2 linked regions of the Actinospica robiniae DSM 44927 genome follow. The protein of the gene in region 1 binds, or shares a complex with, the protein of each later gene. Links are inferred from orthologs where the notes say so. Each region holds a gene or a part of one and is shown on either strand. Other genes may lie near its edges. The genes, in order: trxA and ACTRO_RS03005.

Region 1 (10,546 bases):
GAAGCCCGGGCCCAGCGCCGCGCCGCGTACGCCGAGGCGGTCGACGCCACCCGGTTCAACCTGCCCGCGTTCGGTACCGCGTTCCTCGACCCGACCTCGCTCCAGCAGCTGATCCCGCCGCGCCGCGGCCAGGTCCAGGGCCCGGCCACCCGTCCGGGCGACCCGACCGCGGTCGGCACCGAGGTCGAGGCCCGGCCGCAGGAAGCGGCGAAGGTCAGCGTCTCCAAGGCCAGCCGGATCATGGCGATGGGCACCATCGTCTCCCGGGTGACCGGCATCGTGCGCACCTCGCTGATCGTCGCGGCGCTCGGCACCGGCGCGCTCTCGGACTCGTTCAACGTCGGCAACAACCTGCCGAACATGATCTACGCGATCGTGGCCGGCGGCGCGGTCAACGCGATCTTCGTGCCGCAGCTGGTGCGCGCGATGAAGGACGACCGGGACGGCGGCCAGGCCTTCATCGACCGGCTGCTGACCATGACCATCGTCTTCCTCGGCTCGCTCACGGCGCTGGCCGTGCTCGCGGCGCCGCTGCTGATCGACGTCTACGCGGGCGGCTACACCGGTGCCCAGCGCGAGGCCACGATCAACTTCGCCCGCTTCTGCCTGCCCCAGATCATCTTCTACGGCCTGTCCGTCATGCTCGGCCAGATCTTGAACGCCAAGGACAGCTTCGGGCCGATGATGTGGACCCCGGTGCTGGCCAACGTGGTGCAGATCGCCACGCTCGGCGCGTACCTGTGGATCGTCAACGGCGTGGCCAACACCCCGCAGACGATCACCGGCGGGGAACAGCTGCTCCTAGGCCTCGGCACCACCCTCGGCATCGTGCTCCAGGCCGTGACGCTCATCCCGTACCTGCGCGGCGCGGGCGTGTCCTATCGGCCCCGCTTCGACTGGCGCGGCACGGGTCTGGGCAAGTCGATGACCCTGGCCAAGTGGACGCTGGCGACCGTCGGCGTGAGCACCGTGGTGAACTGGGCCGTGACGTACATGGCCACGTCGATGGGCTCGCGCGCGCACAACGCGAACGCCGGCGTCGGCTACTCGGCGTACTCGAACGCGATCACGCTGTGGATCCTGCCGCAGTCCGTCATCACCGTCTCGATCGTCACCGCGCTGCTGCCGCGGATGAGCAGGTTCGCGCACACCGGGGACAAGAAGGCCGTGGGCGACGCGATCTCCTACAGCCTGCGCGCCTCCGGCGTGGCGATCGTCCCGTGCGGCTTCGCGTTCCTGGCCTTCGCCCAGCAGATCGTCTCGATCCTGCTCGGCCACGGCAACATGACGCCCGAGCAGTCGCACAACCTCGGCTACATGCTCATGGCCTTCAGCATCGGCCTGATCCCGTACTCGGCCCAGTTCGTCATGCTGCGCGGCTTCTACGCGTACGAGGACACGCGCACGCCGTTCTTCATCTCGCTCTGGATCGGCGTCGCCAACGCCGGGCTGGCCTGGCTCTCCTACGTGGTGCTCGGCGGTACCTCGTGGGCGGTGGCCGGAATGTGCGTGGCGTACTCGGTCTCCTACCTGGTCGGCATGGTCATCACCGCCGGGAAGCTCAAGGCCCTGGTCGGCGGGTTCGACGCCAGGCGGGTGCTGCGGGTGCACGTCAAGCTGTGCGTGGCGGCCGGAATCGCGACCGCGATCGGCGGGCCGGCCGGCATCTACGTGACCGACATGCGCGGCGCCGGCACCATCGGCGCGATGGCCGGACTCGCCAGCGGCGGCGCGCTGTTCCTGCTGATCTTCGTGCTGATCGCGCGGGCCATGCGGGTGCAGGAGCTGAATTCCTTGTTGGGTACGGTGAAAGCGCGCCTCGGCCGATAGCACTAGCATGGGGCGGGAAGCGAACGACCGAACCGCCGCAAGAAAACCGTGAGGGAGGGCCGTGGCTGCCCTGGCCGACACCCCCGACGAAAACCCCACCGACACGACCGTGTCCGCGGGACAGCTGTGGTCCCCCGGACGCCGTCTCGGCGGCCGCTACCGGCTCGAGCGCCTCGTTCGCGGCTTCGGCGGCACCCACACACCGGACCCGCAGCTCTGGGTCGGCGTCGACGAGCTGCTCAACCGCAAGGTCGGGGTGGACCTCATCGCCGCGGACCATCCGCTGCTCGAGGAGGTCGCCCGAGCCGCCCGGGACGCCGCGGCGGTGGCCGACGCCCGGTTCGTCCAGGTCCTCGACGCCGTGCGCGACGAGGACCTTCTCTACATCGTCACCGAGTGGGTCCCGGGCGCCGAGCAGCTGGGGGAGCGGCTGCAGGAGGGCCCGCTGAGCCCGGCCAAGGCCACGGCCATGATCCGCGAGGCGGCCGAGGCGATGGTGCGGGCGCACGAGGCGGAGGTGGCGCACGGCGCGCTCAACCCGGCCACCGTGCTGATCACCGCGGCCGGGCAGGTCAAGGTGCGCGGGCTGCTGGTGGAGGCGACGCTCGGCGGCGACGCGCCGGAGGTACACCCGGCGGAGGCCCGCTACGCCGCGGACGTGCTCGCCCTCGGCCGGATCTGGTACGCCGCGCTGACCGCGCTCTGGCCGGAGGCCCAAGGCGAGCTCCCGCTCCCCCCGGCCCCCCGGGACGCGGCCCTGGACCGCCCGTACAGCCCGGCCCAGGTCCGCGCCGCGGTGCCCAAGCAGGTGGACACGGCGGTGCGCCGGGCCCTGGGCATGGGCGACGAGTCGGCGCCGGCGATCACCACGGTCAAGGAACTCGCCGACGTGATCCGCTCGCTGCCGCGGCTGCACGACGAGCTGGCCGAGCCGACCTCCGTGCTGCCGCGCAGCCGTTCCCGCGAGTCCGCGCCGACCACCGTGATGTCCTCGGCCTCGGCCGGGCGCCCCACCGAGCTGCACGACTCCCCGCCGTCGTGGACCCCGACGTCCGCCGGCCGTGCCGGCGGGCCGTTCTGGCGCCGCCGCGGCGTGCTGGCCGTGGCCGGCTGCGCGGTGTTGGCGCTGGCCACGCTCGCCGCCTTCCAGTTCGCCGGCGGCGGAAACGGCGGCTCCTCGGCGATCACCAGCAGCGGCGGCACGCCGTCGGTCGGCACGGTCACCATCCCGCCCGGCACGGTGGGCTCCCAGCTGAGCATCCACACCGCCTCGGTCTGGGACGAGAACCCCTCGCAGAGCTCGATAAAGTCCGCGAAGTCGGCGTTCGACGGCAGCTCGACGACCGGCTGGAAGACCACCACCCAGCTCCAGGGCGTCAGCTTCAACGGCTCGTACACCGGCGGCAGCGGGATAGGGCTGATCTTCGACCTGGCCGCCCAGCACGAGCTGGACGAGGTGAAGTTCCAGGTGCCGTTCAGCGGCGGCACGGTGGAGGTGCTGACGGCCGGCGCTTCGGCGTCCGCCTCCCCGACCTGGTCCAAGACCGCCGGTCCGGCCGGCTACACGGTCCAGGGCACCGACTCCCAGCTGACGGCCGGCCAGGACATCGCGGTCAAGTTCTCCCCGGTGACCACGCAGTACGTGATGGTCCTGTTCACCACGCTGCCGTACGAGTCGGCCGTGACCTCGACCAGCACCCCCGAGGGCTATCGGGACGGTCTGATAGACGTCCGCGTCTATGGCGCCTGACGACAGCGCTGATCTCGACTGCCTGCGCAGGCATCTCGCGGGGGAGCGCGAGGCCTTCGGGGAATTACTCGCGCGCCACCGCGGCCGGATGTGGGCGGTGGCGCTGCGGACCACCGGGAACGCCGAGGACGCCGCCGACGCGCTGCAGGAGGCGGCGCTCTCCGCCTTCAAGGCGGCCGCGAGCTTCCGGCGCGACTCGGCGGTGGGCACCTGGCTCTACCGGATCACCGTGAACGCCAGCCTGGACCGCTTGCGCCGGGCCGCGGCGCGTCCCACGGTGCACTACCCCGATCCCGAGTCGCCGGTCTGGCGTGAGGCCACCGCGGACCCGACCGACATGGCCGAACAGCGTGCGCTGCGGCTGATACTCGAACAGGCTCTGACGCAGCTCCCCTCCGACCAGCGCGCCGCCGTGGTCCTGGTGGACGTGCAGGGGCTGCCGGTGGAGGAGGCGGCGCGAGTGCTCCAAGTGCCGTCCGGGACGGTCAAGAGCCGCTGTGCCCGCGGCCGGGCGAAGCTCGCCGGAATCCTGCGGGAGGCCGAAATCTTCCGCACGACCGGGAACGCGAGACCGGATCGTGACGTCCCAGTACAGAACGACCCGAAGGCCGCGCCGTTGACCGAGTCCTCAACCGCGCCGGAGAGCAAGGAACGGGGTGCCCGATGAGAAACCTGCAGGAGCCCCGTGACGCGGCGAGCGAGCACCTCGACGATGAAGGGGTGTCCGAGTGCGCGTTCAGCCCGGAGCAGGCCGCTCCGGGCGCGCTGGAGCACGCCTCGGGCTGTGCCGACTGCTCGGCTCGGATCGAAGAGCTCGGGCGGCTGCTCACCTCGCTCGCCGACCTGCCCGAACCCGAGATCCCCGAGTCGGTCCTCATCCGCCTCGAAGCGACCGTGGAGCGGGCCTGGCGGGAGGCCGACGCCGAAGCCGAGCAGAAGACGCGGACCGAGCAGCGTCGCCCGCGAGCCAAAGCGTGGAGACCACTGGTCGTACCGACGGCGGCACTCGCCGTCATCGTCGGCGTGGTCGTAGCGCTCTCGTCCCTGCTCCATGCCGGCGGCACTGCTTCCACTTCCAACTCGGCCGGCGCACCCGCGGGTGCTGCCGCGGGGTCGACGACGTCAAGGGCGGTGCGTCCGATGGGCCAGTCAGAGCTGACGACGATGGTGATCGCGGCCCTGGACGGCACTTCGGGCTCCGAGAGCACGGCCACCGTGTCCTCGCCGAAGTCCCCTGCGATGGCGACGTGTTTCCGCGCACCGGCCCGAGCCGGCTACACCGTCGCGGCGGTCGCGCCCGAGGCCTACTCCGGTGGCGACGCCAGCCTCGTCGTCTACCGGAACGACGAAGAGCCCGCATCCACCACCACGTTCTACGCGGTGCTGTACGCGGGCTCCTGCCCCGGCTCCACGAGCCAGGTGCTGGACGAGGGACTCGTCTCGGTCAGCCGATGAAGTCTTCGAGGTCCTTGAGCAGAACGCGCTTCGGCTTCGCCCCGACGATCGTCTTGACGACCTCGCCGTTGACGTAGACGTTGAGCATCGGAATGTTCAGCACGCCGTACTTGGTCGCGACTTCCGGATTCTCGTCGGTGTTGAGCTTGACGATCTCCAGCTTGTCACCGTGCTCCTGCGAGATCTGCTCGAGGATCGGCGCGACCATGCGGCACGGGCCGCACCACTCGGCCCAGAAGTCGACCAGGACGGGCTTGCCGCTCCTGAGGACTTCCTCGTCGAAAGTCGCATCCGTGACCTGCTTGAGCGCCGACATCGGCGGCCTCCTTCGTGAGAGAACTGCTCTGTGGGTGGAACGTCAGGACTGGCGGGTGGATTCCGCGTGCTCCTGGGCGGCCAGGAAACGCTCCGCGTCGAGCGCGGCCGAGCAGCCGGTACCGGCCGCGGTGATCGCCTGACGGTAGACGTGGTCGACGACGTCGCCGCACGCGAAGACGCCCTCGAGGTTGGTCCGGGTGCTGGGCGCGTCGACCTTCACGTAGCCCTCGTCGTCCAGGTCGATCTGGCCGGCGAACAGCGTGCTGCGCGGTTCGTGGCCGATCGCGATGAACAGGCCGTCGGCCTTGATGTCGCGCTCTTCGCCGTTGACGGTGTCGCGCAGGCGGAGGCCGGTGACCCGGTCCTCGCCCAGGATCTCGGCGACCTCGCTGTTCCAGGCGAACGAGATCTTCGGGTTGCCGAAGGCGCGCTCCTGCATGATCTTGCTGGCGCGCAGCTCGCTCCGGCGGTGCACGATGGTGACGCTCTGCCCGAAGCGGGTGAGGAAGGTCGCCTCCTCCATCGCGGTGTCGCCGCCGCCGACCACGACGATCTCCTTCTCCCGGAAGAAGAAGCCGTCACACGTGGCACACCACGAGACGCCGTGCCCGGACAGCCGCTTCTCGTCGCTCAGACCGAGTTCGCGGTAGCCGGAGCCGGTGGCGATGATGACGGTCTTGGCGAAGTGCGGATCGCCGTTGCCGTCCACCACGCGCTTGATCGGACCGTCGAGCTCCACCTCGATGACGTCGTCGGTGACGAGTTCGGCACCGAAGCGCTCGGCCTGCTTGCGCAGCCCGTCCATCAGATCGGGACCCATGATGCCGTCCGGGAAGCCGGGGAAGTTCTCGACTTCGGTGGTGTTCATCAGTGCGCCGCCGGCGGTCACCGAGCCCTCGAACAGGAGAGGCTGGAGCCCGGCCCGAGCGGTGTAGATCCCGGCGGTGTACCCCGCGGGTCCGGAACCGATGATGATGACGTTCCGGACTTCGCTTCCCTCTGGTACCTGCACGGCCTGCTGCCCTCTCTCCGATTTCAACTTCTCGTGGATGCAAACGGCGCCTCGGGGGCGCCTATTCCGCAGCCCGCGCCGCCGCGAAGCGGTTCGCGGCGGCGCGGGCTGCGGAGGTGGTGGTGCGGCTATGAGCTGGCGCGCACCCGTTCGCCGGGAGCGATCATCTCAAGGATGCGGTCGAGGTCCTCGATCGAGCCGAACTCGACGATGACCTTCCCGATCCGTCCGCCGACGTTCACGGTGACGCGGGTGTCGTAGCGATCCGAGAGCCGGTCGGCCAACTCGGTCACCTCCGGCGCGATCCGGCTGCCGGCCCGCGCCTTGCGCTGCTTGCGCGGCCGCTCGGCTCCGAAGGTCTGCACGATCTCCTCGACCGTGCGCACCGAGAGCCCCTCGGCGATGATGCGCTGCGCGATCTCGTCCTGGGCCGTGTGCGTCTCCAGACTGCACAGCGCCTTGGCGTGCCCGGCCGAGACCGTCCCGGCCGAGATCTTCACCTGCACCGAGGGGGAGAGCCGCAGCAGGCGCAGCGTATTGCTGATGTACGCGCGGGAGCGGCCGACCTTGCTGGCGAGCTCGTCGTGCGTGCAGCGGAAGTCCTTGAGCAACTGGTCGAAGGCCGCGGCTTCTTCCAGCGGATTCAGCTGGGCGCGCTGCATGTTCTCCAGCAACGCGTCGAGCAGCATCCGCTCGTCTTCGGTCTGCCGCACGATCGCCGGGATCTCGGCGAGCCCGATCGACTGGGAAGCGCGGAAACGCCGCTCCCCCATGATGAGTTCGTACTTGTCCTCGCCGGTCTTGCGCACCACGATCGGCTGCAGCAGACCGACCTCGCGGATGGACTGACCGAGCTCGGCGAGTTCGTCCTCATCGAAGTACTCACGCGGCTGACGCGCGTTCGGAACGATGGCGGAGAGCGGAAGTTCGGCGAAGTAGGCACCAGCGACGAGTCTCGGTTCCACGTGGAACATCTCGCTCGGCGCTTCCGCCTCCTCGGCCTCCGGCCGGTAGACCTCGCCCAGCGGAAGCCGGCGTGAGGGGACGGGAGCCGGCGCGGAGCTCGCGTCGGGCGCCTCGTCGCCCTCGGGACCGGTGGGGATCAGCGAGCCCAGGCCACGGCCGAGCCCTCGCCGACGGTCGTTCATCGTGCTACCTCACGGAAGGTGGAGCCATCGGCCGACGCCGATGTGGGCGAGTTCGAGGAATCGGTCGACCGTTGCCCGGGAACCTGGCCGAAGCGCTCGGCGATTTCCCGTGCGGCTTCCCGGTAGGCGAGCGCACCGGTGGAAGCCGGGTCGTACGTCATCACAGTCTGGCTGTAGCTGGGCGCCTCCGAGATCCGCACCGAACGCGGAATCGCGGTGCTGAGCACCTCGGCCGGGAAGTGCATCCGCACCTCGTCGGCCACCTGGGAGGCGAGGCGGGTACGGGCGTCATACATCGTGAGCAGGATCGTGGAGATGCGCAGGTCCTTGTTCAGATGCGCCCGCACAAGCTCTATGTTGCGGATCAGCTGGGTCAGACCTTCCAGCGCGTAGTACTCGCACTGGATCGGGATCAGCACTTCCTTGCCGGCCACCAGGGCATTGACCGTCAGCAGCCCCAGCGAGGGCGGGCAGTCGATGATGATGTAGTCCATGGTGTCGTGGTAGACCTGCAAAGACCGCTGCAGGCGGCTTTCGCGAGCCACCATGGACACCAGCTCGATCTCCGCACCAGCAAGGTCGATCGTGGCGGGAGCGCAGTAGAGCCCGGGGATGTCCTCCACCGGCTGCACGATCTCTTCCATGCTGTAGCGCTCGATCAGCACGTCATAGATCGAAGGCACATCGGCGTGGTGCTCGATGCCCAGGGCAGTGGACGCGTTGCCCTGCGGGTCGAGGTCGACCACCAGAACCTTGGCACCCAACTGCGCCAGCGACGCGGCGATGTTGACGGTCGTCGTGGTCTTACCCACGCCGCCCTTCTGGTTGGCCACCACCATGACGCGGGTGTGGGCCGGACGCGGTAGCGGCTGGACGTTGCGCGACATGGCGGCGATGGCCGCTTCCGCTTCTCGTGCGATGGGCGTATCGCCGGCGCTGTCGGCTGCAGGCGCCCGACGACCCCCGTGCAGCGTGTCGGTGTCCACCTCGGTCGGCGCCTGCTGGAGGTATGCACCCGACCCGATCGGCTGGTCGTACGGCATCGGCCAACTCTCTTCCTCCGTCGCCGGCGCGACGGCTCGTTCAGCTTCCCGCGGTTGACTGCCCGGAGCGTCCGAATGCCATGTCCAGCTGAAGCCGTCCGGTGGCACGCTTTCCGCTTCCAGAGATTCTTGCAGGCGCCACCCGCGAGGCAGTGGAACGCCGCTGCTTAATTGGTCACCGTTTCCGGGACCCCTAGTGGGATGGCCTTCGGATCGCGCGACCATCGTGTCCCCTCGTCGCATCCGTCGTCGATGCCTAGGTGCCCTTGCTTGCGCTCCCATGTTTCACGTGGAACATGCCGTTCCACGTGGAACCGGCGCTATCGAGATCTCATGTTCCACGTGGAACCGGCATCCTGTCGAGGTGTCATGTTCCACGTGGAACGGCAAAAGCGGGTCGTCCGCCGGCGGTTCCACGTGGAACACGCGCCTAGGAGCAAGAAGTACTGTATCCGTTCTTACTTTGCTGCGCGGCGAGATCGGGGCTTGCGGTATCCCTGTGCCCCCAAATCAATCCGCACCACCCGGGTCGCCGCGTCTCCGAGCTCTGCTCCGACCTCCACGACGCTCCATTTCACCGCGCCCAGGCTCTGCAGCTTCGGAGCCACGGCTTCGAGCTCGCTCGCCGCCGTCTCGCCCTTGAGCGCGAGCATGTGCCCCTTCGGTGCGAGCAGGGGGAGGCACCAGCCGACCAACTTCTCCAGCGACGCCACCGCGCGGGCGGTCACCACGTCTGCCGCCACCCGGCCGGCCCACTCCTCGGCCCGGCCGCGACGCACCTCCACGTTGCGCAGCTCAAGCCGCTCCACGCATTCGCTCAGGAAGACGGTCCGCCGCAGCAGCGGCTCGAGCAGGGTGATCCGGAGGTCCGGGCGGGCGATCGCCAGCACCAGACCCGGCAGTCCGCCGCCGGAGCCGACGTCCACCACGTCGAGGCCCGGGGCGATGAGTTCGGCCACCGCTCCGCAGTTGAGCAGGTGGCGCTCCCAGAGCCGATCCACCTCGCGCGGACCGATCAGCCCGCGCTCCACGCCCGGCCCGGCCAACAGCTCGGCGTAGCGCGCCATCGCGGGCAGGTGCTCGCCGAAGAGGCGCTCGGCCTCAGCCGGCGGCGGGGAGAGGGTGCAGCTGTGCTCGTCGGTCATTCACACACCTCGATTGTTTCACGTGGAACATGGTCCAGATTAACGATCCGCGCTCAGAGGCACCAAGAAGGGCCACCCTGCGGCGCGTCCTCGCCGTGGGTGGCCCTGTCATGGATTGCAGAGTGGTCGGATCCGATGCGTCAGACCGGGTAGACGATCACACAGCGATTGGGCTCCTCGCCCTCGGACTCGCTGCGCAGACCCGCGGCGGCGACGACGTCGTGCACGACCTTGCGCTCGAACGGCGACATCGGGCTCAGCCGGACACCCTGCTGGGTCTCCTTCGCCTGGGTCACCGCCTCGGCGCCGAGGCTCATCAGTTCGGCCTTGCGGGCGGCCCGGTGGCCGCCGATGTCCAGCATCAGCCGGGTGCGCTCGCCGGTCTCCCGGGTCACCGCGAGCCGGGTCAGCTCCTGCAGCGCCTCGAGCACCTCGCCCTTCGCACCCACCAGGTGGTCGAGCCCCTCGCCGACGATGGACACCGCGGCGCGGTCGCCCTCGACGTCCATGTCGATGTCGCCGTCGAGATCGGCGATATCCAGGAGGCCCTCCAGGTAGTCGGCGGCGATGTCGCCTTCCTCCTCGAGCCGGGCCAGGCGGCCTTCCGGCTCAGCCTCCGCTCCGTCTGCCGGCTGCGTCGACACGGCGCTCTCCGACTGCGTCGTCACCGTTCCGCTCCTCACTCTCGCGCTACCGCTTGGTCCGCTGGCTCTTCGTGGTACGGCTGGGCTGGTTGCGCTGCGGCTTGGCCCGGCCGGTCGAGGTGACCGCGATCGGGGTGTCGTCCTTCGACGGGGCCTTGTCCTCCACCGGAGCCGGCTGGCCCTTCTTGGACGCCTTCGCGG
Region 2 (10,820 bases), 5.3 Mb from region 1 along the record:
CTCTCGCCGGTTGGCCAGCCCCGTAAGCACATCGGTGCCGGCTCGGCGCTCGAACTCGGAGACGACCGCGTGCAAGCGGTGCTGCAGTGACACCACGACGCACACCGTCAGCACGAGCGTCACCGCCATCGGGCCGTAGCCGACCAAGGTGAGCCGAGGATCGATCAGGCTCGAGGCCACCAGCGCGATGAGGCTTGCCGCGGTGGTGACCCAGGCCACCTCGACCGAGAGCAGGCAGCCTGCGTAAAGCACGGGCCACAGCAACAAGATCGCATCGGTGGGTGTCGTGCGCTGACTCGCGAGCATCGGCGCGGTGAGCAGCACGACTCCGAGGAGGGGAAGGATCGAGGCCAGACGTGCCGGTAACCGCGTGCGGGCCAGTAGCAGGACGATGCCGAGGCAGCCTCCCGCTGCCGCGCAGACGTACTCGACGATCGACCCGGACTCGACGCCGCGCTGAGCTCGGGGAAATTCCGCCCGGTAGGCGAGAGCTGCGATGAAGCTCACTGTCGAGCCCAGGAGGAAGAAGATCCCGGCGATGCCGAACAGCAGTTTTCCCTGGACGGGTGAGGTCAGCTCGTCGGGCTCACTCATCGTCGCGCGGATTCTCCGTATGTGATCGTCTGGTGGTCCCGATACTCTCTCGTGACAGGGTCGCGCTCGGGCAGGCGCGCCAACGTCCTCCGCCTCTATGGCCACGTAGGCGTGCTTTGAGGCGGACGGGCATGAGATCTGGACGTCGCCGAGACCCCTGCCGGGCCACCCTGACGCGCCACAGTTCGCTACGCCTTCAGCCGCCTGTTTCGGTGGCCGAGTCACACCGGCGAACGTAGGTTATTGAGGAGTGGCTCCTGTCATCCCTCCGCTCGTTCAGCCCCCGGGCTGTTTGCGGGGGTGGCCCGATCAGTGTGACCTGCGGGCGTAGCCGCCAGTGCGACATCGCCCCCTTCGGGGGTTCTGATTCACGTCACGACAATAAACCGACAAGGAACCACATCGGTGCGAGACTCTCATCGGCGAGCAGTCACCCTGGTGATCGCCGTACTCCTCAGCATCGCGAGCCTCGTCACGCCGTCCGCACTCGCCTCCGCTTCCGCACTGGCCGTAGCTTCCGCGCCGGTCACCGGCCGTGCCTATTTCGGGATCGGCAACATCACGGCGACGTACTCCGCCACGCAGCTCAGCGGTGGAGACACATTCACCGTGACGGTCACCTTCACCAATACCGGCGATGTGACAGCCACCGCGACCTACATGTTCAACACCGTGGACGGCAACGGCAATCCCGTATTCGTCCTCGATTCCTGCGGTGCGATCTTCAGTCAGGCGTGCGACACCACCGGGGGAGACGTGCGGGTCCGCGTCCCGGTCGTGGCTGTGTTCACCAGCCTCACCGTTCCTGTTCGGGTGCACATCAACCCTGCTGCTGCGGCCGGCGTCTATAGAGTCCTCCAGTTAGGGAAGATGAACGGCGTCAGCCCGCCCAAGGCCTTCGCGCCGGCCGTCTACTTCACGGTCCTGGCTCCGGCCACCGCGGCTCCGGACGTGCACGTGCATCGCGCGGTGGGCGCTTGCGCGCTCACCGTTTGATCAGCACTCCGGCCAGCTTGTCGCAGCGTTCGGAGAGTTCGTGCCCGGGCCCGCGCGCCCTGGCGGTGAGCACGGCCCGGGCGTGCGCGGCGGTGATCGGGTCGTCGGTGACGTAGACGTAGGGTGCCCCGGGAGCGCGGTCGTGCACCACGCCGTCGAGCGGTGTCTTGAGCGGGATCGCGCAGCCGAGCTGGAGGAACTGGGTCAGGCCCGTGCCGTCCGCGATCCACGCCGCGGCGCGCTCCGCGTACGCCTCGGCGGCGCGTGCGCTCAGGAAGACGTCCGGCCAGAGCGTGGCCAGATAGTCCACGGCTATCCGGTCGGCGTCGTAGTGGTCCTTACCGCCGATCATGTAGTCCCACATGCGCACCGGATGCGGGACGTGCGGGTCGATCTCAGGCGGCTGCCACCGCTGTCCGACGACTGACACCCAGCGATCGTCACCTGACTCTTCGTCCATGGCGCTCAGGCTACTGACCTGTGCGGGCACGCGCGCCTCGCCACCGACGCGGCTCCCGATCACCCGGCCGGTTGAGCGGGCGCGGCTTGGTTGCAGCGCGGGTACTTATTGACCGTGTCGAACGCCTGACAGCCCGGCAGAGCGATGCCAAACTGGCCGGGTGACAGGTCGTGCCGGTGGTCGCCGCCTCGCGGCCTCGGTCTGCTGCGTGGCCCTCGTCGCCCTGGCAGCCTCCGATTGCGCCGCGTCCGGCGGCGCACCAGCCCATTCCGCCGCCGTGCCGTCCGCGTCGGACGGCGAGCCGGGGCAGTGGATCACCTACAACGGCGGCAACGAGAGACAGGGCACGGCGACCTCCGAGACCGCCGCCTCAAGCACGCCTTCGCCGTCCCCGTCCTCCCCGCTTGCGATCGCTTGGCACGCGAAGCTCGACGGGGCTGTCTACGGCCAGCCGCTGCTGGTCGGCGATCGCATTCTGGCCGCGACCGAGAACGACTCGGTCTACGCGCTCGATGAGAGTGACGGCCGGGTGCTGTGGCATACCCGCATCGGTAGCCCTCAGCCGCTGTCCGGCCTGCCGTGCGGCGACATCGATCCGCTCGGTATCACCTCCACGATGGCCTACGACCCCGCCACCGGCTCGTTGTTCACGCTCGCCGAGACCGACGGGGGCCAGCACACCCTGGTGGCTATCGACCCGTCCACCGGAGGTGTGCGGTGGCGGCGTTCGGTCGAGCCGCCCAGCGGCGTCCCCATGGACACGCAGCAGCGGGCCGCGCTCACGGTCGCGTTCGGCCGCGTGTACGTGCCCTTCGGCGGTCTCGACGGGGACTGCGGCAAGTACATCGGCTCCGTGGTCGGCACGCCGGCGAGCGGGCAAGGCGCCCAGGTCCATTACGCCGTGCCGACCTCGCTTCGCGGCGCGATCTGGGCACCCGGCGGCCTGCTGACCGTCGGCGGCACCCTCTACGCCGCTGCCGGCAACGGCGCTTCGACCACCGGATTCGACGGCAGCGACTCGGTCATCGCACTCGGCCCGGATCTCGCCCGCCTCGGCTTTTTCGCCCCTGCCACCTGGGCGCAGGACAACGCGGACGACCTCGACCTCGGCTCGATGACACCGGCGCTGGTCGGCGACCGAATCCTCGCGCTCGGCAAACGCGGAACCGCGTACCTGCTGGCCGCGGACCGCCTCGGCGGCGTCGGCGGGCAGATTGCGCAGTCGCGGGTGTGCCCAGCGTTCGGTGCGGCCGCCGTACGCGGCAGCACGGCCTACGTGGCCTGCCCGGACGGCATCCGCGCGATCGATACGGCCGGCGACCGGATCAGCGTCTCGTGGAGGTCAGCGGCCCGCGCCAACGGCTCGCCGACCCTCTCCGGCGGCGACGTGTGGGCCGTGGCCTGGCCCGCTGGCACCTTGTACCGCTTCGCGGCGTCCACCGGCGCGGTCACCGGCCTCATCGCACTCGGCACGGTCCCGCATTTCGCGTCAGCCACCCTCGCCGACGGCCGGGCCTTCGTCGGCACGATCAACGGCGTCACCGCGATCGATCGGTAAAGCCGGTCCCGCGTGGTGTCACTGTGCTTCGAATGCCGCGTCGGCGTCCGGGTACGCCGGAAACGGGGTCTGAGTCCCTGATCACTCAGAACCTTGAGATGTTGCTAAACGCGGGAATCCGGATCGAGCTGCCTTTGGTCGTCGGCCGCCGTACCGGACGCGGCTCGTGTTGCGGCCGATCGCCGGAAGCGCCCCCCGCACGCCGGCTAGTAGCAGCCCTTGCGAGTCAGGGTCAGTTCTTCCGCCGCCGGCGCCTGGCGGCAGCAGGCGGTCTGGTCGCGCCTGATGTTGCCGTCGGTCTGGCCTTCGAGGTCGGGGCGGGCGTCGGCGAGCACGGTGTAGACCTCCCAGCGCTCGCTCCCGGGCCCGGTGACCCAGACCTTGTCCTGAAGCGCGTAGCAACAGGTGGTGTTCTCCTCCACGTCGGTGGCCAGGCCCTCGCCGGCCAGGCGCGAGATCGCCTCGGCCACCTGTGCGGCGCCCTCGACCTCGACGCCGAGGTGGTCGAGGCGGGTGGGCTCGTCGTCGTCGCCTTCGAGCAGGACGAGCTTGAGCGGGGGCTCGGTGATGGCGAAGTTGGCGTAGCCGGGGCGGCGCTTGGCCGGCTCGACGCCGAAGAGCTTGCTGTAGAACGCGATCGAGTCATCGAGGTCGGATACGCGCAGGGCGAGTTGGACGCGGGACATGGCGGTCACTCTTCCATTGATTCGACGGATGTCTATGCAGTCGAGCTTGCCCCTTGAATCGATAACTGTCAACATAGATGCATGTCGAAGAAGGAACTCGCGGTGCTCCAGCCGCCCGCCTGCTGCACCCCGATGGTGCGCGAGCCGCTGTCCGAGCAGGACGCGAAGGCGTTGGCGGCCTCGTTCAAGGCGCTCTCGGATCCGGTGCGGCTTCGGCTGCTCTCGCTGATCGCCTCGTTCGAGGGTGGCGAGGCGTGTGTGTGCGATCTGACCGGCCCGTTCGATGTCTCGCAGCCGACCATCAGCCACCACCTGAAAGTGCTGCGCGAGGCCGGGCTGATCGACTCGGAGCGGCGCGGGACCTGGGTCTACTACTGGGTGCTACCCGACGCGCTCGCGCGGCTCGGCTCGCTGCTGGCCACCGACGGCGCAGCCGGCGCGTCCGCCCGATGAGTAGCGAGTCGGCCCGCCGCGCGCTCGCCGAAGCGCTGGGCACCGGGCTGCTGGTCGCGATCGTGGTCGGCTCTGGTATCACGGCGCAGCGCCTGTCCCCGGGCGACATCGGCTTGGAACTGCTGGAGAACTCGATCGCGACCGCTCTCGGTTTGGGTGCGCTGATCCTGATGCTCGGCCCGGTATCCGGCGCGCACTTCAACCCGGTGGTCACCCTCGCCGACTACGTTCTCGGCCGCCGCACCGGTGCCGGGCTCGACGCGGCCACCGTGGCGGTGTTCATCCCGGCGCAGGTCGCGGGCGGCATCGGCGGTGCGGCGCTGGCCAACCTGATGTTCGGCTTGCCCACCGTCACCGCCTCCACCCACGTGCGCGACGGCGGGCACCTGTGGCTCGGTGAAGTCGTCGCGACGGCAGGTCTCGTGCTGCTGGTCTTCTCGCTGGCCCGCACCGGCCGCGGCGCTTATGGCCCGGCGGCGGTCGGTGCGTACATCGGCGCGGCGTACTGGTTCACCTCGTCGACCAGCTTCGCCAACCCGGCCGTCACCATCGCACGTGCGTTCACTGACACGTTCTCCGGGATAGCGCCGGGCTCGATCGCCGGATTCGTCGGCGCGCAACTTCTCGGCGCCGCTATCGGAGTCGGCTTGGTCGCAGTCCTCTTCCCGCACCGCCCGACCCCGGCCAAGCCGCTTGCCTCCGCCGAGCCGCTCGGAGCCGAACACGTCACGATCCCCACGACCGCGAGGACCGCCCCATGACCGACAAACCCAGCGTGCTGTTCGTGTGCGTACACAACGCCGGCCGCTCCCAGATGGCCGCCGGATTCCTCACCCACCTGGCAGGCGACCGGATCGAGGTGCGCTCGGCCGGTTCCGCGCCGGCCGGCACCGTCAACCCCGCCGCCGTGGAGGCGATGAAGGAAGTCGGCATCGACATCTCCGCCGAGGCCCCGAAGATCCTGACCATCGACGCGGTCAAAGCCTCCGACGTGTGCATCACCATGGGCTGCGGCGATACCTGCCCGGTCTTCCCGGGCAAGCGCTACCTCGACTGGAGCCTCGACGACCCGGCAGGCCAGGGCGTCGAGGCCGTCCGACCGATCCGCGACGAGATCGAGCGGCGCGTCCGAGCTCTGATCGCGCAACTCGCTCCGCACGGTTAGGCGGCGAACAAGGCCGTTCCGCGTTTCGTTTGGATGAAGCCACGGCGTGGCACAGGATAGGGCTCCGCCATACCCGTCCGTCCGTGCCGCGAGGTTGCCATGCGCAGATTTCTGATATCCGCTGTGATGATCATGTTTTGCGTTTCGGGATGTACGTCGCTTGGCGGCGCGCCGTCGCCGTCGGATTCGGGAAGTTCGAGCCCGCAGGCGCGTTCGGCCGGGCTGCTTCAGGTGCACGACCCCGGGAAGCTGACCGGGACCGCGCCGGATTCGTGCCGTGCGTTGTCCGGGCCGCGCCCGGATGCGTCGTGCACGCCGGGTGCGATAGACCCGGCGGTGACGCAGGCGAACATAACGACGACGATATGTGCCTCGGGGTACACGGCGAAGGTGCATCCCTCGTCCTCGGCCACGAACCGGCTGAAGGCGCAGATGTACCAGGCCTATGGGATCGCCTCGGGCACCGTGTCCGAGCTCGATCACCTGGTGCCGCTGGAACTCGGCGGAGCGAACGACGTGGCGAACCTGTGGCCGGAGATCGGGAAGCTGCCCAACCCGAAGGACAAGGTGGAGAACGATCTGCGCGAGGACGTGTGCTCGGGGAAGGTGTCGCTGGCTGCCGCGCAGAAGGCGATAGCGGCGGACTGGATGACCGCGGAGGAGCAGCTCGGGGTGTCGTGAGCCGCGGTGTCGCCGGTCTGCCGTCAGGCTCCGGCGACGGCGGCGACGCCGGTGTCGGTGCCGACGAAGACCTGGTCGCCGGACAGAGTGGGGGAGACGAAGTTCGGGGTCGGGCCGCCGAGGTAGATCTGTGCCTTGGCGGCGCCGGTGGCCGGGTCGAGGGCGTAGAGCTCTCCGGCGAAGTAGTTCACCCACCAGACCGCGCCGCCGCCGACAGTGGGGGAGCCTTCGGCGGGAAGGGTGGATTTCCACAGCACCGTCGGAGTGCCGATCAACGCGTCTGACCTGGGCCGAGCGAGACTGTGGGTGATCGGCCCCTTCGATTCTCAGGCTAGGGACCACGGAGGCATCCGCCAGAGTCCCACCCAGGCAGAGATCCGCTCGGTCCCGAACCTGTCTGTCGGCCCGCATTGCACATGGACGGCGATATGGTTTCAGGCTGAAATTACCAAGGCCGTCGGCGCTGAAGCGCACTCACGGCAACACCACGCAGAGATGGCCGTCGCTCACGGCGGTGACAGCGTGCTTCTGCTTAGGCGATCGTCTCGATCCCGGGCTGGCCGACGTGGTCGCGCAGGCCCAGGCGCAGATGCTCTGAGTGGTAGACGGCTTCGTCGAGAAGGGCGGCGACGTGGTTGTCGTAGAGGGCATACACGGTGTTCTTGCCCTGACGCGTGCCGGTGACGAGGCCGAGGTGGCGCAGTAGGCGCAGTTGGTGGGAGACGGCGGACTGCTCCATGCCGATCTCGCGGGCCAGCTCAGTGACCGTACACGCGCCCCGGCGCAGTCGCACGAGGATCAGCAGGCGGCTGGGGGTGGCCAGTGCCTGGAGCGTCTCGGCCACGGCGGCAGCAGACGCGGCGTCGAGCACCGCCTGCGGGGCCCGCTCACGCGGCACGTTCTCCTGCTCGGCGTTGACATGACCCATGCACGAAGCATACCAGCGGTGTTCGCATGAAGAAATATTCATGCGATCAGGTATAGTCGGCCGGGTAGCTCCCCAAGATCGAGGATCCGCCATGCCCACCGACATGATCGACACCCGGCCCGCCGCCGTGCAGAGCGGACCCGCCGAGCCCACCCGCCCCGTGCAGCGGGGGTGTGGTCGCTGCCCGAGGTGAAGTGGGCGGCGCTGGCGACGGCGCTGTTCCTGGTGGGTCTGGTCGCTCATTTTGCCCACGCGCCCGGGTGGCTGCCGTGGACGTTCTTCCTCGTCTGCTACGCGGCCGGCGGGTGGGAGCCGGGCCTGGCCGGGCTGGGCGCGCTGCGCGAGAAGACCCTCGACGTCGACCTGCTCATGGTGCTCGCCGCAATCGGCGCCGCGGCCGTCGGACAGGTGCTGGACGGTGGGCTGCTGATCGTCATCTTCGCGACCTCCGGTGCGCTCGAGGCGGTAGCGACCCATCGCACCGCTCAGGCCGTCCGCGGGCTGCTCGACCTCGCCCCCGAGCGCGCTGTGCGTTTGGCCGGAAACGACGCGGAAGAACTCGTCGACGCCGCGGCCCTGAGTGTCGGTGACGTCGTACTCGTGCGTCCCGGGGAGCGGATCGCAGCCGACGGCCGGGTCGTGTCCGGCGCGAGCGAAGTGGATCAGGCCACCATTACCGGGGAGCCGCTGCCGGTCGCCAAGTCCGAAGGCGACGAGGTCTTCGCGGGCACCCTCAACGGCACCGGCGCGCTGCGTGTCCGGGTAGGCCGCGAGGCCTCCGAAAGCGTGGTCGCCCGGATCGTCGCGATGGTCGAAGACGCCTCGGAGACCAAGGCGAAGACGCAGCTGTTCATTGAGAAGGTCGAGCAGCGCTACTCGATCGGCATGGTGAGCGCGACCGTGCTGCTGTTCGCGATCCCGCTGCTTGCGGGCGCGGCGTTCCAGCCGAGCCTGCTGCGCGCGATGACCTTCATGATCGTCGCATCGCCCTGCGCCGTCGTCCTCGCGACCATGCCGCCGCTGCTCGCCTCGATGGCCAACGCCGGCCGCCACGGCGTGCTGGTGAAATCCGCGGTCGTAATGGAGCAGCTCGGCGCGACCACGCGCGTGGCGTTCGACAAGACCGGCACCCTGACCGAGGGCACGCCCCGCCTGGCCCGCATCCAGTCGCTCTCGAGCACCGATCTGTCCGAGCAGCAGATCCTCGCCCTCGCCGCCTCCGCGGAGAACCCGTCCGAGCACCCGCTGGCCCGCGCGATCGTCACCGCGGCCCGCGAGGCCGGGCACACGCTCGTGGGCACCGAGGAGTTCGCCGCGATCCCCGGCCAGGGCGTGCGCGCCCGCGTCCAGGGCCACGACGTGGAGATCGGCAGCCCCACCCGCCTGCTCGACGATCCCGCAGACGGCGAACTCGCCGACGTCATCACGCAGCTCGAAGTCTCCGGCCACACCGCAGCGCTGGTGCGTGTGGACGGCAAGCCGGTGGCCGTCTTCGGCATCGCCGACCGCCTGCGACCCGCCGCAGCCGACGCCGTGGAACGGATCGCCACCGTCACCGGCACTGCGCCGCTCCTGCTGACCGGCGACAACCAGCGCGCCGCCGACCTGCTCGCCGCCCAGGCCGGCATCACCGACGTGCGCGCGGAACTGCTGCCGCAGGACAAGGTCGAAGCGGTCCGTTCACTGGAGGCTTACGGCCAGCGAATCCTGCTGGTCGGCGACGGCGTGAACGACGCGCCCGCGCTCGCCGCCGCGCACACCGGCGTCGCGATGGGCCGGGCGGGATCGGACCTCGCGCTCGACACCGCCGACGCCGTCATCATGCGCGACGACCTCGCCACCATCCCCGCAGTGATCACGCTCTCGCGCCGCGCCCGCACGGTCGTGCAGGCCAACCTCGTCATCGCGTCCGTCATCATCCTCGCCCTGGTCACCTGGGACCTGGCCGGCCACCTCCCGCTTCCGCTCGGCGTGCTCGGGCACGAGGGCTCCACCGTGATCGTGGGCCTCAACGGCCTGCGGATGCTGCGCAAATCCGCCTGGACCAAGGCACTGCGATGAGCGGAGGAAAGAAGGAAACCAAACAGAAGGCGCAGACGCAGATCGGCGCGGCCACCGTCACCGTGTGCCGCGGCTGCTGCTGCGGACGGGTCGAGAAGAACCCTGGCGTCGACCACGCCGGACAGCTCGCCACCCTGCGCGAACGCCTCGGCCCGGCACGCGTTCGCGTCTCGGACTGCCTCGACGTGTGCGAGCAGTCCAACGTCATCGTCGTCAGCCCGGCTCCAGCCGCGCGCGCCGGCGGGGAACGCCCGGTCTGGCTCGGCCTCGTCCACGACCCTGACGCCGTCACCGACATCGCCGACTGGGCCCAGGCCGGCGGCCCCGGCGCCGCCGAGCCTCCCGCGATTCTCGACCTCTACCGCTTCAGCCCTTCCCGCCGCGTCCGCGCGGAATCAGGCATCGACTCGTAGCGGCCGCAACGGTCTGCCGCTGTGCGTACGGCCTGCGGTTGCCGAACAGGCGCGCGACCAGCCCGCCGCCCTTGCGGGTGTTGCGCGGCGGGCAGGAGCAGCGCTCGGAGCCCGGGATTCCGGCGAGCACTTGCTCGACGTGCATCCCGCATCCTCGATAGGTGGCCTTGCCGCAGGACTTGCAGGTGGCACGCTGGCACGTGGGTGGATCTCTCTTCAGGCGGCGAGGCCGAGCCCGGTGGCCGGTCCCAGCGCCAGATCGATGAGCACGACCGATCCCGCCTTGCCTATTGCACGCGGCAGCCGTTGCCGCGACAGGAACGCCCGAACAGCGGGGAGATGGGGCAGAGGTTGAACACGCCGGTGGCCAGCGGCAGCAGGCCGAAAACGGCCAACGCCCACCACGCTCCGCCGGCGGCGACGCCGACGGCGATCAGGGCCAAGCCGATCAGGATCCTGATCGTGCGGCCAGGGCGGGTGGACATGAAATCGAGGAAGTGCATGAGATGCTCTGTCTTTCTGCGGGGTGCTTGGTGCGGTCAGTGCGAGAAGCGGATGTCGGGCAGGATCCGGGCTAGCCGGCGCGGGCAGGACCACGTCGCGTGGTTCATCAGCCGCAGCAGCACGGGAAGCAGGACGAGGCGGATCAGGGCCGCGTCGAGGAAGACCGCGACGCCGAGGATGACGCCCATCTCCTTCGGCGGCAGAGGCCCGGAGAGCGCGAAGGTGAAGAACACCGCGACCATGACGGCGGCTGCCGCGAACACGACGCGCCCGGAGTGGCGCAGCGCGCCGGTGACCGCGGCTTTCGGGTCGCCGGTCAGT

Evidence for each region.
Region 2: the proteins of trxA (region 1) and ACTRO_RS03005 are in contact, whole or in part, in an NMR structure (PDB 2IPA), measured with the Bacillus subtilis proteins. The link is inferred for Actinospica robiniae DSM 44927 from one-to-one orthologs.

Annotation. Positions count from the first base shown.
Region 1 is NZ_KI632511.1:5,952,810-5,963,355, reverse strand. Bases 3,689-6,406 are described here. They hold trxA (thioredoxin), read right to left. Parts: upstream 5,352-6,406; coding sequence 5,025-5,351; downstream 3,689-5,024. Other genes in these bases: trxB (thioredoxin-disulfide reductase), read right to left, coding at 5,394-6,365; ACTRO_RS25375 (hypothetical protein), read left to right, coding at 4,244-5,035; sigM (RNA polymerase sigma factor SigM), read left to right, coding at 3,689-4,247. Outside these bases: murein biosynthesis integral membrane protein MurJ, read left to right, coding at 1-1,830; ACTRO_RS25385 (protein kinase family protein), read left to right, coding at 1,892-3,580; more of sigM, read left to right, coding at 3,570-3,688; ACTRO_RS25360 (ParB/RepB/Spo0J family partition protein), read right to left, coding at 6,494-7,513; ACTRO_RS25355 (AAA family ATPase), read right to left, coding at 7,510-8,400; 16S rRNA (guanine(527)-N(7))-methyltransferase RsmG, read right to left, coding at 9,015-9,701; ACTRO_RS25345 (R3H domain-containing nucleic acid-binding protein), read right to left, coding at 9,842-10,345; membrane protein insertase YidC, read right to left, coding at 10,392-10,546. UniProt on the Bacillus subtilis protein: Participates in various redox reactions through the reversible oxidation of its active center dithiol to a disulfide and catalyzes dithiol-disulfide exchange reactions.
Region 2 is NZ_KI632511.1:685,822-696,641, forward strand. What follows is about bases 4,217-7,208. They hold ACTRO_RS03005 (arsenate reductase ArsC), read left to right. Parts: upstream 4,217-5,504; coding sequence 5,505-5,912; downstream 5,913-7,208. Other genes in these bases: ACTRO_RS02990 (ArsI/CadI family heavy metal resistance metalloenzyme), read right to left, coding at 4,217-4,294; ACTRO_RS02995 (ArsR/SmtB family transcription factor), read left to right, coding at 4,376-4,747; ACTRO_RS03000 (aquaporin), read left to right, coding at 4,744-5,508; ACTRO_RS45150 (HNH endonuclease), read left to right, coding at 6,249-6,593; ACTRO_RS03015 (PQQ-binding-like beta-propeller repeat protein), read right to left, coding at 6,617-6,868. In the rest of the region: ACTRO_RS42650 (GGDEF domain-containing protein), read right to left, coding at 1-699; ACTRO_RS02975 (hypothetical protein), read left to right, coding at 1,000-1,590; ACTRO_RS02980 (SAM-dependent methyltransferase), read right to left, coding at 1,580-2,050; ACTRO_RS02985 (outer membrane protein assembly factor BamB family protein), read left to right, coding at 2,211-3,608; more of ACTRO_RS02990, read right to left, coding at 3,815-4,216; more of ACTRO_RS03020, read right to left, coding at 7,209-7,521; ACTRO_RS03025 (heavy metal translocating P-type ATPase), read left to right, coding at 7,693-9,582; ACTRO_RS03030 (hypothetical protein), read left to right, coding at 9,579-9,995; ACTRO_RS03035 (YgaP family membrane protein), read right to left, coding at 10,283-10,498; ACTRO_RS03040 (MMPL family transporter), read right to left, coding at 10,535-10,820. UniProt on the Bacillus subtilis protein: Catalyzes the reduction of arsenate [As(V)] to arsenite [As(III)]. In vitro, can dephosphorylate para-nitrophenyl phosphate (pNPP).